Regions from separate parts of the Stenotrophomonas sp. YJH_SMC_58 genome, predicted to be linked through region 1. Evidence: predicted binding sites of a transcription regulator. Region 1 holds the regulator's gene; the other holds the start of a gene.

Evidence for each region. Region 1 encodes HrcA, which represses chaperone genes, less so after heat shock. Its sites were predicted from a motif close to TTNGCACTCNNNNNNNNNGAGTGCNAA; they were not measured.
Region 2: a site for HrcA is predicted at 5,021-5,047, ahead of AC5P68_RS16930 (co-chaperone GroES). Genes of this name have one in related genera too.

The regions. Positions count from the first base shown of each region.
Region 1 is NZ_JCAFSW010000004.1:222,270-230,028, forward strand. Features, by position in the region: gene fur (ferric iron uptake transcriptional regulator) at 1-154, shown strand, start outside; gene AC5P68_RS07760 (SGNH/GDSL hydrolase family protein) at 218-1,534, opposite strand; gene AC5P68_RS07765 (LysR family transcriptional regulator) at 1,632-2,549, shown strand; gene recN (DNA repair protein RecN) at 2,660-4,321, opposite strand; gene hrcA (heat-inducible transcriptional repressor HrcA) at 4,437-5,501, shown strand; gene grpE (nucleotide exchange factor GrpE) at 5,565-6,080, shown strand; gene dnaK (molecular chaperone DnaK) at 6,263-7,759, shown strand, end outside.
Region 2 is NZ_JCAFSW010000016.1:249-8,007, reverse strand. Features, by position in the region: gene AC5P68_RS16950 (TlpA family protein disulfide reductase) at 1-218, opposite strand, end outside; gene AC5P68_RS16945 (protein-disulfide reductase DsbD family protein) at 215-2,587, opposite strand; gene cutA (divalent-cation tolerance protein CutA) at 2,584-2,922, opposite strand; gene AC5P68_RS16935 (endonuclease) at 2,991-4,781, opposite strand; gene AC5P68_RS16930 (co-chaperone GroES) at 5,094-5,381, shown strand; gene groL (chaperonin GroEL) at 5,463-7,112, shown strand; gene AC5P68_RS16920 (DUF6445 family protein) at 7,247-7,759, shown strand, end outside.

The sequences.
Region 1 (7,759 bases):
CCACCACGACCACATGGTCGACGTGGACAGCGGCAAGATCATCGAGTTCGAGAGCCATGAGATCGAGGAGCTGCAGCGCAAGATCGCAGCCGACCACGGCTACGAACTGGAAGAGCACTCGCTGGTGCTGTACGTGCGCAAGAAGCGCAAGTAAGCCGATCCGGCCAGCCAGATGCGACGAAACCCCGGGCCTGCCCGGGGTTTTTCGTTGCTGGGGTCAGGGCCTGTTCCCTTCAGGAAAGGGCTCTGAGCCCGGGCGCCCCGCGGAGTCGGATCCCTTTGCACGAGCAAAGGGCTCTGACCCCTTGCGACCCAGCAGGATCTTCAGATCCACCGCCTCGGCCATCGCCCGGTTCCCCGCATCACCCGGATGCAGGTGGTCGCCGGAGTCGTAGGCAGCGGCCATCCGTGATGGATCGGCCGGATCGCGCAGGGCCGCGTCCAGGTCGATCACCGCGTCGAACGGCCCGTCGGTGCGCAGCCAGGCATTGAGCTGGCGGCGCAGGGCGTCCTTGTCCGGGTGGTAGTAGTCGTCCAGCGGCGTGCCGGGCAGGGCGCCGGCGAACGGCATCAGGGTGGCGCCGAGGATGCGTAGACCCCGCCGATGGGCCTGTTCGGCCAGGGCGCGGTAGCCTGCCTGCAGCTCGGCAAGCGTGGGCCGCGCCTGCTTGCGGGCGAAGGCGGTGCCGGGCCAGCTGATGTCGTTGATGCCGATCAGCACGATCACGCTGGACACGCCAGGCTGATCCAGTGCATCGCGTTGGAAGCGGGCGAGCGCGGATTCCCCCATGCCGTCGCGCAAGAGGCGGCCACCGGAGATGCCGGCATTGACCACGGCGATGCCCCGCGGTGCCAAACGCGCGGCCAGATGGTCGGTCCAGCGCTGGTCCTGGTCGAGGCTGGCGGTGGCGCCGTCGGTGATCGAATCGCCGATCACCACCACGCTGCGTGCGCTGGTCGGCGCCTCGACCTCGATGCCGGCCAGGAACAGGCGGGCCGTGGTGCTGCTGGCCCCGCTCAGTGCCTGGGCCTGGCTCTGGTCGCCAGGCGCAATCCAACTGGTCTGCCTGCTCTCCCAATGGAACGTCTGTACCGGCATCGGCCCCGGCACGAAGACGCTGACCTGCAGCGCCTGCCGGTCAGCCGTGGCCAGTGGCAGCGGATCGCTCAGCCGTTCCTGCCCGGGGCCGATCAGTACCCCGGGCTGGCCTTCGAAACTGAGCGGCTGCGGGGTGTCCCCCGCCCGGGCGGCCACGCTCGCCGCCCCGATCCGCAGTGGTTGAGTGCCGTAGGCATTGCTCAGCCGCACTCGCAGCCGGGGCCCGCCCAGGCTGATACGTGCCGTCTGGCGGAAGGTCTGGTCCTGCAGAGCGGCTGGGACCAGGGTCGGAAACAGGAATTCCGCGCCCCAGACCGGTTGCGGGCTGGCCTGCCAGCTGGCGACCCAGTGTGGCGCAGGGGCGTCGCTGGCGGCGCTGGCGGCACTGGACAGGCCGATCAATGCGGTTGTGACGAACTGGCTGAAACGATTCATCGGGCAATCCCGGGTGGAGGGAAGGCCATGGTGATTCCGTGCTCATCTGTGAACTAGACTGCGCATGGACAATCATCTGTGAACTGGATTCATTGCCATGGCGCGCTCCGACATCAACCGATCCGGCGAACTGGAAGTGTTCGTGCGGGTGATCGAGACCGGGGGCTTTTCCGCAGCCGCCCGAACGTTGGAGATGACCCCGTCGGCGGTCAGCAAGCTGGTGGCGAGGCTGGAACAACGGCTGGGGACGCGCCTGCTGCAGCGTTCCACCCGCCAGCTGCAGCTGACTCCCGAGGGCTGCGCGTTCTACGAGCGCGGCCTGCGCGTGCTGGCCGACCTGGACGAGGCCGAGCGCTGCGCCAGTGCTCACGCCGAGCCGCGTGGACGCCTGCGGGTCAATTCCAACGTGCCGTTCGGCCAGCATTTCCTGTTGCCGTTGCTGCCGGCGTTCCTGCAGCGCAATCCGCAGGTAGGCGTGGACCTGACCCTCAACGACGAGGTGATCGACCTGCTGGAGCAGCGCACCGACGTGGCGGTGCGGGCCGGTCCGCTGAAGAGCTCGAGCCTGGTGGCGCGGCGGCTGGGCGCGACGCGGATGATGATCGTGGCTGCGCCCGCCTACGCGCAGCGGCATGGACTGCCGCGCAACGCCGAGGAGATGCAGTCGCACAACCGGCTGGATATCGGCCATGCGCGCGCGATGCAGGGCTGGCCGTTGCTGCAGGACGGGCGCGAACGCATGCTGCTGCCCAGTGGCAACGCGCGCGCCAGCAACGGCGATGCGCTGCGCCAGCTGGTGTTGGGTGGGTTGGGCATGGCGCGGCTGGCAGCATTCCAGGTGCAGCAGGATATTGCCGCCGGGCGCCTGCTGCCGGTGCTGGAAGAGGCCAACCCCGGTGACCTGGAAGAGGTGCACGCGGTGTTCCTGGGGCAGGGCGGCTACCTGCCGCTGCGGGTGCGCGCGTTTCTTGATTTCCTGGTGGAGAACGTCGACCTGACGCAGCCACGGGGGTAGTGCCGGCCGCTGGCCGGCAACCTCACGATCTTCGCCCACCCGTGTTGGGTTGCTGGCCAGCGGCCGGCACTACCGCGCGGAAGCCGGGCCTATGCCCGGCTCGGGCGGCGTTACACCTGCAGCAGCTTGCGCGCGGCGGCGCGCGCTTCCTTGCTCACTTCCACGCCGCCGAGCATGCGCGCCAGCTCTTCCTCGCGCGCCTTGCTGTCCAGCTTTTCCACGGCGCTCTGGGTCATGCCTTCCACCGGGGCCTTGCTGACCCGGTAATGGGCATGGCCCTTGGAGGCAACCTGCGGCAGGTGGGTCACGCACAGCACCTGGCGCTTCTCGCCGAGCGCGCGCAGCTTCTGGCCGACGATGTCGGCTACCGCGCCGCCGATGCCGGAGTCGACTTCGTCGAACACCATGGTCGGTACTGCATCCAGGTCCAGCGCGGCCACTTCGATGGCCAGCGAGATGCGTGACAGTTCGCCGCCGGAGGCCACCTTGCGCAGGGCGCGCGGCGGCTGGCCGGCATTGGCTGCGACCAGGAATTCCACGCGCTCGGCACCCTGCGGGTCGGGCTTGCCGGCGTCCTGCGGTTCCAGCTCGATCAGGAACTGGCCGCCGCCCATGCCCAGCTCGGCGATGATGCCAGTGGTGGTGGCCGACAGCTCGGCAGCAGCGCTGCGACGGCTGGCGGTCAGCACTTCGGCCTGTGCGCGCCAGGCGGCGGCGGCCTTGTCGATCTCGCCGGCCAGGCGCTGCAGGCGTTCGTCGGCGCCGCGCAGCTGTTCCACTTCGGCGTGCATGCGCTCGCGCTGCGCACCCAGCTCGTCCATCGGCACGCGGTGCTTGCGGGCCAGGTCGTGCAGACGGCCGAGGCGGCGCTCGTTCTCCTCGAACTGTTCGGGGTCGGCGTCGAGGTCGTCATGCACCCGATCCAGCAGCGACAGGGCTTCGTGCAGCTGGATCGAACCGTTCTCGATCAGGCCATCCACCTCGCCCAGGCGCGGGTCGTGCTCGATCAGGCGCGACAGCTCGTGGCGCACCTGCTGCAGCAGGTCCAGCGCGGAGCTGCCGTCGTCGCCGTTGAGCTGGTTGCTGGCGGCCTGGCAGGCGCTCAGCAGGGCGCTGGCATGGGCCTGGCGGCGGTGGCTGGCGCCGAGTGCGGCAATCGACTCCGGCTCCAGGTCTTCACGGTCCAGCTCGCGCAGCTGGTGCTCCAGGAAGCCGATCCGGTCACTGACGTCGCCCTGTTGCGACAGCGCCAGCGATTCATCGACCAATGCCTGCCAGGCCGCGGCGGCGCGTCGCACCTGGCGGCGTTCGTTCTCGTTGCGCGCATAGGCGTCGAGCAGGGCCAGCTGCGACGGGCGCGTCAGCAGGGCCTGCTGTTCGTGCTGTCCGTGGATCTCCACCAGCAGCGAGGCCAGGTCGCCCAGCTGCGCCAGGGTCACCGGGCGGCCGTTGATCCAGGCCCGCGAACCGCCATCGGCGCGGATGACCCGGCGCAGCTGGCACTGCTCCTCGTCGTCCAGCTCGTTGTCGGCCAGCCACTGGCGTGCAGCCTGCAGCTGCTCCAGGGCAAACTCGGCCGAAAGCTCGGCGCGCGCGGCGCCGTGGCGGACCACGCCGCTGTCGGCGCGCAGGCCGGACAGGAAGCCCAGCGCGTCGACCATCAGCGACTTGCCGGCGCCGGTCTCGCCTGAAACCACGGTCATGCCTGGCCCGAACTCCAGTTCGGTGGCGCGGACGACGGCGAAATCCTTGATCGAAAGATGTCTGAGCATGGGTAAGGGGGTATCAGCAGCCGCGCAACGCTAGCACGCGGGCGAGGGAGGTCCAATGACTTGCCAAGGTGATGCGCCGCCATTATCTAGTGTCCGTGTCTCACAGGTTGATTCCATGCACGGTTCTCCCGACCAGCTTGCCCCGCGTGCGCGCCATCTGCTGCGCACGCTGATCGCGCGTTACATCCAGGACGGCGAGCCGGTCGGGTCGCAGACACTGGCGCGCGTGGCCGGGCTGGAGGTCAGTCCGGCCACCATCCGCAACATCCTGGGCGACCTGGAAGACCTGGGGCTGCTGGCCTCGCCGCACACCTCCGCCGGGCGCGTTCCGACCGCGCATGGCTACCGGGTCTTCGTCGACAGCCTGCTGCAGATGCAGCCGCCGGGCGAGGGCGAACTGGCCCGGCTGCGCCAGGAACTGGCTGGCGGCGGCAGCACCCAGGCCCTGCTCGGCAGTGCCTCGGAGCTGTTGTCGGCGATGAGCCACTTCGTCGGCGTGGTCAGCGCGCCGCGACGCGAGCAGTTCGCCTTCCGCCAGATCGACTTCGTGGCGCTGGACGGGCGCCGGGTGCTGGCGATCCTGGTGTTTGCCGACAACGAGGTGCAGAACCGCGTCATCGAGACCCGCCAGGAGTTCGCGCCGGGCCAGCTGGAGCAGGTCGCGAACTACCTCAATGCCCATTTCGCCGGCCTGCCGATGGCCGAGATCCGCACCCGCCTGCTGCTGGAACTGCGCGATGCCCGTTCCGAGCTGGAACAGCTGCTGGCGCACAGCATCGAGCTGGCCGAGCAGGCCCTGCAGCCGGCGGCCGACGACATGCTGGTGGCCGGCCAGACCCGCTTGATGGGGGTGCAGGACCTGTCCGACCTGGAGCGCCTGCGCGAGCTGTTCGAGCTGTTCTCCAGCAAGCGCGAGATCCTGCAGCTGCTGGAGCGGACCATCCAGGCGCCCGGCGTGCGCATCTTCATCGGCGAGGAGACCGGGATGATGCCGCTGCAGGGCGTCTCGCTGGTCACCGCCCCTTACACGGCCAATGGCCAGGTGCTGGGCGTGCTGGGGGTGATCGGCCCCAAGCGGATGGCGTACGACCGCGTGATCCCGCTGGTCCAGGCTACCGCCGATGTACTGGGCGCGGCGTTTTCGCCAGCCGGCCGCCCGCCGGGAACATCCGACGCTTGAAACGCAGCATCCCGCCCACACTAGGGTGGGTGGAGGCGGAGATTGACCGCCAGGGACCCAGACATGAACCACGAACAGCCAGATATCGAATCCCAGCAGAGTGCCGCCGATGCGGCCGCCACCGCCGGCGTCAACGACGAAGTCGAGCGCCTGCGCGCCGAAATCGAACAGGTCAAGGCCGATGCCCTGCGTGAGCGCGCCGACCTGGAGAACCAGCGCAAGCGCGTTGCCCGTGACATCGAACAGGCCCGCAAGTTCGCCAACGAGAAGCTGCTGGGCGATCTGCTCCCCGTGTTCGACAGCCTGGATGCCGGCCTGAAGGCCGCCGGCGACGACCCGCACCCGCTGCGCGAAGGCCTGGAGCTGACCTACAAGCAGCTGCTGAAGGTGGCCGCCGACAACGGACTGGTCCTGCTGGACCCGATCGGCCAGCCGTTCAACCCGGAACACCACCAGGCCATCAGCCAGGTGCCGACGCCGGGCGCCGCCCCGGGCAGCGTGGTGACCGTGTTCCAGAAGGGCTACCTGCTCAACGAGCGCCTGCTGCGGCCGGCGCTGGTGGTGGTGGCCGCCGATTGATGGACCAGGCCGGGCTTTGCCCGGTCCCGGTTGTGCAAGGCCATGCCTGGCAAGGTTTTCCAGGCGCTGAACACAGCGTTCGGGAGACGGCTTGAATGTTCCACGAGCCTCCCCCACATCGTATTCATCCACCGGCCGAACGGCCGGACTGACACCAACAAGCATCCTCAGGAGTCTCCCCCATGGGCAAGATCATTGGTATCGACCTCGGCACCACCAACTCGTGCGTGGCGATCATGGACGGCGGCAAGGCCCGCGTCATCGAGAATTCGGAAGGCGATCGCACCACCCCGTCGATCGTCGCCTACACCAAGGACGGCGAAGTCCTGGTCGGTGCCTCGGCCAAGCGCCAGGCCGTGACCAACCCGAAGAACACCTTCTACGCGGTGAAGCGCCTGATCGGCCGCAAGTTCACCGACGCCGAAGTGCAGAAGGACATCGCGCACGTCCCGTACAGCATCCTGGCCCATGACAATGGCGACGCCTGGGTGGCCACCAGCGACGGCAAGAAGATGGCCCCGCAGGAAATCTCGGCCAAGGTGCTGGAAAAGATGAAGAAGACCGCCGAGGACTTCCTCGGTGAGAAGGTCACCGAAGCGGTCATCACCGTGCCGGCCTACTTCAACGACAGCCAGCGCCAGGCAACCAAGGACGCCGGCCGCATCGCCGGCCTGGACGTCAAGCGCATCATCAACGAGCCGACCGCGGCCGCGCTGGCCTATGGCCTGGACAAGGGCGACAACAAGGATCGCAAGATCGTGGTGTACGACCTGGGCGGCGGCACCTTCGACGTCTCGGTGATCGAGATCGCCAACGTCGACGGTGAAAAGCAGTTCGAAGTGCTGGCCACCAACGGCGACACCTTCCTGGGTGGCGAAGACTTCGACAACCGCGTCATCGAGTACCTGGTTGAAGAGTTCAACAAGGACCAGGGCATCGACCTGCGCAAGGATCCGCTGGCCCTGCAGCGCCTGAAGGATGCTGCCGAGCGCGCCAAGATCGAGCTGTCCAGCGCCCAGCAGACCGAAGTGAACCTGCCGTACGTCACCGCTGACGCGTCGGGTCCGAAGCACCTGAACATCAAGCTGACCCGCGCCAAGCTGGAAGCCCTGGTGGACGACCTGATCAAGAAGTCGATCGAGCCGTGCCGCGTCGCCCTGAACGATGCCGGCCTGCGTTCGAGCGACATCAGCGAAGTGATCCTGGTCGGCGGCCAGACCCGCATGCCGAAGGTGCAGCAGGCGGTGACCGAGTTCTTCGGCAAGGAACCGCGCAAGGACGTCAACCCGGACGAAGCCGTGGCACTGGGTGCGGCGATCCAGGGCGGCGTGCTGGGCGGCGACGTCAAGGACGTGCTGCTGCTGGACGTGACCCCGCTGTCGCTGGGCATCGAGACCATGGGCGGCGTGTTCACCAAGATCATCGAGAAGAACACCACCATCCCGACCAAGGCCTCGCAGGTGTTCTCCACCGCCGAGGACAACCAGTCGGCCGTGACCGTGCACGTGCTGCAGGGTGAGCGCGAACAGGCCCGCTTCAACAAGTCGCTGGCCAAGTTCGACCTGTCCGGCATCGAGCCGGCCCCGCGTGGCCTGCCGCAGGTGGAAGTGTCCTTCGACATCGACGCCAACGGCATCCTGCACGTGTCGGCCAAGGACAAGAAGACCAACAAGGAACAG
Region 2 (7,759 bases), on a different contig from region 1:
TGCTGGCGCAGGTCCAGCGGCCGGCCTTCAAGATCGGGCAGCGACAGCGCGGGCAGGCTGTCGCCGACCTGCAGGGCAGGTGCCGCAGCCGCCACAGCAGGCGCCGCTGGCATGGCCTCAGGCGCAACCGGCGCAGGAGCCAATCGATGCCCGGCCCACAGGCCGAGGCCGGCGGCCAGCACCGCTGTCCACAGCAGCGCTGGCCGTTGCCACTTCATCGCGCGGTGCGCAGCAGCGCTTCTTCGACTACCGCCTGGGTCAGCAGGGTCGGCAGCACGGTCGGCGGTGCGCCGGGGCCGTACACCACGTACAGCGGCACGCCGACGGCCTTGTGCTCTTCCAGGAACGTGGTGATCTGCGGATCGACGTTGGTGTAGTCACCGCGCATGTACACCGCGTTGGTGCGCTTGAGCAGGTCCTTGAACTCCGGCCGCGACAGCACGGCGCGCTCGTTGGCCTTGCAGCTCACGCACCAGTCGGCGGTCATGTTGACGAACACCACGCGGTTGTCGGCGCGCAGGCGGTCCAGCAACTGCGGCGAATACTCCACCACGTTGTCGCTGGCGGCCTGTGCGGCGCGTGCCGGCGCTGCCAGCTGGGTCACGCCCCAGGCCGGTACCAATGCGCCGATCGCCAGCAGCACGCCGAGCAGGGTCACCGCACGCGAGCCGGTCCAGCGGTTGCGCTCGAACAGCCACAGGCCGAAGGCGAACAGCAACAGGCCACCCAGCACCAGCGCCATGCCGTCCACGCCGCGTTGCTTGCCCAGCACCCACAGCAGCCACAGCGCGGTGGCGTACATCGGGAAGGCCAGCACGTGCTTGAGCGTTTCCATCCACGGGCCGGGCTTGGGCAGGCGGCGCGCCAGCGCCGGCACGAAGCCGATCAGCAGGAACGGCAGCGCCAGGCCCAGGCCGAGGAACAGGAACACGGTCATCGCCTTCAGCGGCGGGGCAATGAACGCGTAGGCAATCGCGCCACCCATGAACGGGCCGACGCAGGCACTGCCGACCACGCAGGCCAGCGCACCGGTGAAGAAGTCACCGGCCGGGCCGCTGCGGCTGGCCAGCGACTGGCCCAGGTTGCCGATGCCGCCGCCCAGGGTGAACACGCCGGACAGGCTCAGGCCTACCGCGAACATGATGTAGGCCAGCGCCGCCACCACGCCCGGGTGCTGCAGCTGGAAGCCGATGCCGACGGCGTTGCCGATTGCGCGCAGGCCCACCATCAACGCACCGATCACCGCGAATGCGACCAGCACGCCCAAGGTATACCAGAGCGCGTGGCTGCGTGCGCGCTGCGGGCTTTCGCCACTCTGCGCCAGGCTCAGGACCTTCAGCGACAGGATCGGCAGCACGCAGGGCATCAGGTTCAGCACCAGGCCGCCGGCCAGCGCCAGCAGCAGCACCCAGACGAACGAACGGTCCGGGTTCGGTGTGGTCGCCGGCGGGCGCGTACGCAGCGCGTTGTCACCGCGCGCATCGGCGGCGAATTCATTGCCGTCCACGGTGCCTGCGACGGCCGGGGGGGCGGCGTCCGTATTGGGCACCGTCGGCAGCAGGCGCAGGGGGGCGCCGTTGGCGCCTTCGCGTGGCGCCACAGCCAACGGGCTGATTACCTCGTTGCGCGGCGGTGCCTGGTCGGCGCTGGCGCTGACCTTGCCGGCCGGGATCGACAGCTTCACCCGGCGGGTCATTGGCGGGTAGCAGATGCCATCGGTCTGGCAGCCCTGGAAGGTCACCACGAGGGTGCCGTCAACCGCGTCGGCAACCGTGCGCCGCAACGGCAGCGGCACTTCCACCTGGTTGAAGTACACCGAGACATCGCCGAAGTGCTCGTCGCGATGCGACTGCGCGGCTGGCCAACGCGGCGTGCCGGCCTGCACGCCGGTGCTGCCTTCCAGCTTCAGCGAGGTGCGGTCGCGATACAGGTAGTAGCCCGGTGCCGGGCTGAAGCGCAGCAGCAGGGTGTTGCCGTCGCTGGCGATGGCATCGAAGCCGAACGCCTGTTCCGACGGCAGCGGCAGCGCCTGGCTGTTGCTGGCGGCACCCGGCAGGCGCAGGCCGCCGCTGTTGCCGGCACCGGCCAGTGGGTTGTTGAACGGACTGGCCGCACCGGCGCGGCCGGCCGGGGCCGCCGCCTGTGCACCGCTGCCAGGCAGGGTGACCTGCACCACGCGCTTCTGCGGCGGGTAGCAGACACCGGCATCTGCGCAGCCCTGGTAACGCACTTCCAGACTGATGGTGCCGGCGGCCTCGGTCGGCGTGCCGGGCAGGGTGGCCTGCAGGCGCTCGCGATAGGTTTCGACCTCGCCGAAGAAATCGTCGTGGTGCTTGTCGCCCTTGGGCATCTGCAGCGCGCCGGCATTGAAGGCCGGGTCGGCCTTGACGCTGGTGCGGTGGCGATACAGGTAATAGCCGGGCGCGATCTTGAACTGCAGTTGCACCTGGCCACGTTCGGGGGCGGTGGCGGTCAGCGCGAACGCCTGGTCCACCGGCAGCAGGTCTTTCTCATCCAGGGCGAACGCCGGCAGCGAGAGCCACAACAGGGCGCACAGGGCGGCGCCACGCGCAAACAGAGTCTTCAATCAGTGTCCTCCCGGGTCTGTGCCCGGATCCAGTCCAGATACGCCGGCAGGCCGGCCCGGGTTTCGACCGCGATGCACTCCGGGAGTTCATACGGATGCAGTTCGACGATCCGGGCGATTGCGTCATCGACGCGACTCGCGGTGGTCTTCACCAGCAGCTGCAGCTCGGCGTCGGTGGTCACCTCGCCCTGCCAGCGGTAGGTCGACTGCGCGCCATCGAGGCGGGTCACGCACGCGGCCAGGCGCTCGCCAACCAGCGTGTGCGCGATGCGCTCGGCGCTGGCCCGGTCCGGGCAGGTGGTCAACAGCAGCAGGACGGGATCGACGGTCGACATGACCGTCGAGTATAGGGCCGCCGCCGGGTCAGGACCCGGCGGCGGCCGTGGACCGCTGCGTTGCGCGGTCAGTTGGCCAGCTGGCAGGTGGCCGGCTTGGCCGAGGTGAACAGGCCAGGGGTCGCCCACTCGGGGTGGTCGATGAACGGGTTGCGGTTGCCCTGGAAGCTGTAGATCACGTCATTGCGCGCACGCTCGGCATCATCCGGCGGATCGGACAGGTGCCAGTCGATCAGCGTCGACAGTAGGCCCATGTAGGCCGGTGAGCTGCTGGTCTTGACGATCCTGCTGCGGTCGTCGGTCAGCTCCAGGTCCGGCTCGGACTGGCCAGTGGCTGCATCCTTGCCGCCCTCGTAGCGGATCGCCATGTACATCACCGCACGCGCCATGTCGCCCTTGCGCTTGCCCCACACCTCGAACGTGCCGGTGTTGCCGTCCGGCGTGCGCACCCAGTTGGAGTTGCCCGGATAGCCACCACTGCCGCCACCCTGGCCGTTGTTGGCCTCGGTGGCGCGCTCGCCGCAGCTGGCGTCGCACTTGCCGAACGGCTTGTTGCCACGGTCGGCGTTCCACTGTGCATCGGTCAGGTACAGCATGTGGGTGTCGGTATACGGCGCGTACGGCAGGCCCTTGTCACCCGTGGTGGTGGCAAAACCCAGCGAGTTCGGCCAGGTGTGCTCGCGGTTGTACTTCAGGCCACTGCCGCTGCCGGCGCGATCGGTCACCTTGGCGTAGCTGCGGTTGCGATACGCGTCGAGGATGCGGTTCGGGTTGTTCGGGTCCTCGTCCGCGATCTCCAGGATGGTCCAGGTACTGGTGCCCGAGCCGCTGTACGGGTAGGCGGTGTGGCCCTTGATTGTCGCGTGCAGCGAGCAGCGCAGCTGGCTCGGGCTGGAGGTGTTGACCTTGGAGTAGTAGCCGGCCGGCACACCCGGGTTGCCCGGGTCCGGATTGCCGCCGGTGCTGGCCACGGTGAAGGCGATGCGGCTGTCGGCCGCCGGGTGTGCGCCCTGCAGGTCGGTGATGCGCGCGGCGCGGATGTCGAAGCGGCAGGCTTCACCGGCCACCAGCGCGGTGTTGGTGGACAGCTTCACGCTGCGCCCGCTGGCCGGGAAGGTCAGCGGCACGCTGCCGGAGGTACCGCAGCTCAGCGCGAAGGCGCCGCTGGCGAGGTTCACGGTTTCGCTGAACACCACTTCCAGATCGGCGGCGGCCGGGAAGGTGCTGCTGCCCTGCGCCGGGGTGGTGGTGGACACCGACGGCGGCGTGTTCGGGCCCGGGGTGCCGCCGCCACTGAAGGTCTGGCCGTTGTTGCAGCTGCCGAAGGTCTGCCTGGCCGACTCGGCCCAGGTGAAGTGGGCGTACTGGCTGCCGCTGCCGGTCAGCTGCAACGAGGTGCCGGGGGCCGTGCTGTTGGTCTCGGCCACCGGAATGTTCTGGCTGGTCATGCCGGCGGCAGGGCCACCGGAGGCGGTGATGGCGCCCTCGTAGCTGAGGAACTGGACCACCTTGCCGCTGGCGTCGACCAGGGCGATGCCGTCGTTCGGGCCGTTCTGGATGCCGTTGGTCGGGTAGTTGACCACGGCGATGCTGGCGCTGCCGCAACCGGCGGCGGTGCCGGCCGGGACCGGGTTGTTGGCGTAGACCGTGGCGGCCGAAGGATTGCTGCCGTTGTAGAGGTAGAGGCGGTAGCCGGACAGGTCTTCACCTGCGGTAGCGACCACTTCGATGGCTTCGCCGACGTCACCGGCGGCGGTGCTGTCGTCGTAGTGCAGTTCGTTGATGAAGACCTCGGCCTGGGCCGGCGCCGCGGCCAGTGCCAGCAGGCAGGCGGCGGCAAGCGGGGACAGCAATCGCATCGACTACTCCTTGTGATTGGGAATGCGTGACCGAGCCTAAGGCCGATCCAGTGACACTTTGTCGTAAATGAACGTCAGATATCTGACAGTGCGACGCTTGTCACCGAAATTGTCCAGGACCGACGCCTTGGCCGAGGCGCGCGGGTGGAAAAAATTTTTTCATTCCGCCCTTGAAAGGGGGCGGCGGGGCTCCATCTCTGCCCTGCTCCCGACGTTGTCGGGTTTCTTCACGTGCGGTTCTGGCACTCGCCTGGGGTGAGTGCTAACATCGCCGGACTTTTTTAGACCAATCAATCACTTAAGAGGTCTCCTATGAGCATCAAGCCGCTGCACGACCGCGTTGTGGTCAAGCCGATCGAAGCCGACGAAATCTCCGCCGGTGGCATCGTCATCCCCGACTCGGCCAAGGAAAAGTCCACCAAGGGTGAGGTCGTGGCCGTCGGCCCGGGCAAGCCGCTGGACAACGGCAACGTGCGCGCGCCGTCGCTGAAGGTCGGCGACAAGGTCATCTATGGCCAGTACGCCGGCAGCTCGTACAAGAGCGAAGGCGTCGAATACAAGGTCCTGCGCGAAGACGACGTGCTCGCCGTCATCGGCTGAGCCTCGGCGCGACCTGTTTCAACCTGATCCCAAACTCCCAGCCGCCGGGCATCGTCCGGCGCTACCAATGAGGTAAATGCAATGGCTGCCAAGGATATTCGTTTCGGTGAAGACGCCCGTTCGCGCATGGTGCGCGGCGTCAACGTTCTCGCCAATGCCGTCAAGGCCACCCTGGGCCCGAAGGGCCGCAACGTCGTGCTGGAAAAGAGCTTCGGCGCCCCGACCATCACCAAGGACGGCGTCTCCGTCGCCAAGGAAATCGAACTGGCTGACAAGTTCGAGAACATGGGCGCGCAGATGGTGAAGGAAGTTGCTTCGCGCACCAACGACGATGCCGGCGACGGCACCACCACCGCCACCGTGCTGGCCCAGGCCCTGATCCGCGAAGGCGCCAAGGCCGTTGCCGCCGGCATGAACCCGATGGACCTCAAGCGCGGTATCGACAAGGCCGTTTCGGCCGCCGTCGCCGAGCTGAAGAACATCTCCAAGCCGACCGCCGACGACAAGGCGATCGCCCAGGTCGGTACCATCTCGGCCAACTCGGACGAGTCGATCGGCCAGATCATCGCTGACGCGATGAAGGAAGTCGGCAAGGAAGGCGTCATCACCGTTGAAGAAGGCTCGGGCCTGGACAACGAGCTGGACGTGGTCAAGGGCATGCAGTTCGACCGCGGCTACCTGTCGCCGTACTTCATCAACAACCAGCAGTCGCAGACCGCTGACCTGGATGACCCGTTCATCCTGCTGCACGACAAGAAGATCTCCAACGTCCGTGACCTGCTGCCGGTGCTGGAAGGCGTCGCCAAGGCCGGCAAGCCGCTGCTGATCGTGGCCGAGGAAGTTGAAGGCGAAGCGCTGGCCACCCTGGTCGTCAACACCATCCGTGGCATCGTCAAGGTCGTGGCCGTCAAGGCCCCGGGCTTCGGCGACCGTCGCAAGGCGATGCTGGAAGACATGGCCGTGCTGACCGGCGGCACCGTGATCTCCGAAGAAGTCGGCCTGTCGCTGGAGAAGGCCACCATCAAGGACCTGGGTCGCGCCAAGAAGGTGCAGGTCTCCAAGGAGAACACCACCATCATCGACGGCGTCGGCGACAAGGCCAACGTTGATGCACGCGTGGCGCAGATCAAGACCCAGATCCAGGACACCTCCTCGGATTACGACCGCGAGAAGCTGCAGGAACGCGTGGCCAAGCTGGCCGGCGGTGTTGCCGTGATCAAGGTCGGCGCCTCGACCGAAATCGAAATGAAGGAAAAGAAGGATCGCGTCGACGACGCCCTGCACGCCACCCGTGCGGCCGTTGAAGAAGGCGTGGTTCCGGGCGGCGGCGTCGCCCTGGTCCGCGCGATCACCGCGCTGGCCGGCCTGAAGGGCGCCAACGAAGACCAGAACCACGGCATCCAGATCGCCCTGCGTGCGATGGAAGCCCCGCTGCGCGAGATCGTTGCCAACGCCGGTGACGAGCCGTCGGTCATCATCAACAAGGTCAAGGAAGGCACCGGCAGCTTCGGCTACAACGCCGCTACCGGCGAGTTCGGCGACATGCTGCAGTTCGGCATCCTGGACCCGACCAAGGTGACCCGTTCGGCGCTGCAGAACGCGGCCTCGATCGCTGGCCTGATGATCACCACCGAAGCCATGGTTGCCGAAGCTCCGAAGAAGGACGAGCCGGCCATGGGCGGCGCCGGTGGCATGGGCGGCATGGGTGGCATGGGCGGCATGGACTTCTAAGGTGCACGCCCGCGTCGGACGTTGCCGGCCCTGGCCGGCGCGTCTCCCCGATGCACGGAAAAACCCCGCCGCGAGGCGGGGTTTTTTTGTTGTCCGGTTGCCGCCATGGCGCCGCGTCGCTACGCTCGCAGACCATGCCTACCTCGTTCATCGTCGTCGACGACTTCCTCTCTCCAGCCGATGCACACGGCCTGCGCCAGGCCGGGTTGGGCCTGACCTACCCGGCGCAGGAGGGAGCATTCCCCGGGCGTAATTCGCTCGAACGGCTGGAGCTGGACGGCCTGTCCGAGGCCGCGTCGCGGTTGGTCAACGAGCCGCTGCGGCCGGTCAATCCGTTGCAGTCGCACGGCAAGTTCCGGCTGACCCTGGCCAGCGATGTGGGTCGCGCCAAGGTGCACACCGACCATTCGCACTGGTCCGGCATCCTCTACCTCAGCGCCCCGGAGCACTGCGAAGGGGGTACCGAGTTCTTCCGCCATCGCCGCACCAACACCGAGCGCATGGCGTTGAACGCCCACGATCTGGCTGCGCTGGGCTACGCCAACGGCGGCGACATGCATCGGGACATCATCGAGCGCGACAGCGTCGACGACAGCCAGTGGGAAATGACCATGCGCATCCCGATGCGCTTCAACCGCCTGGTGCTG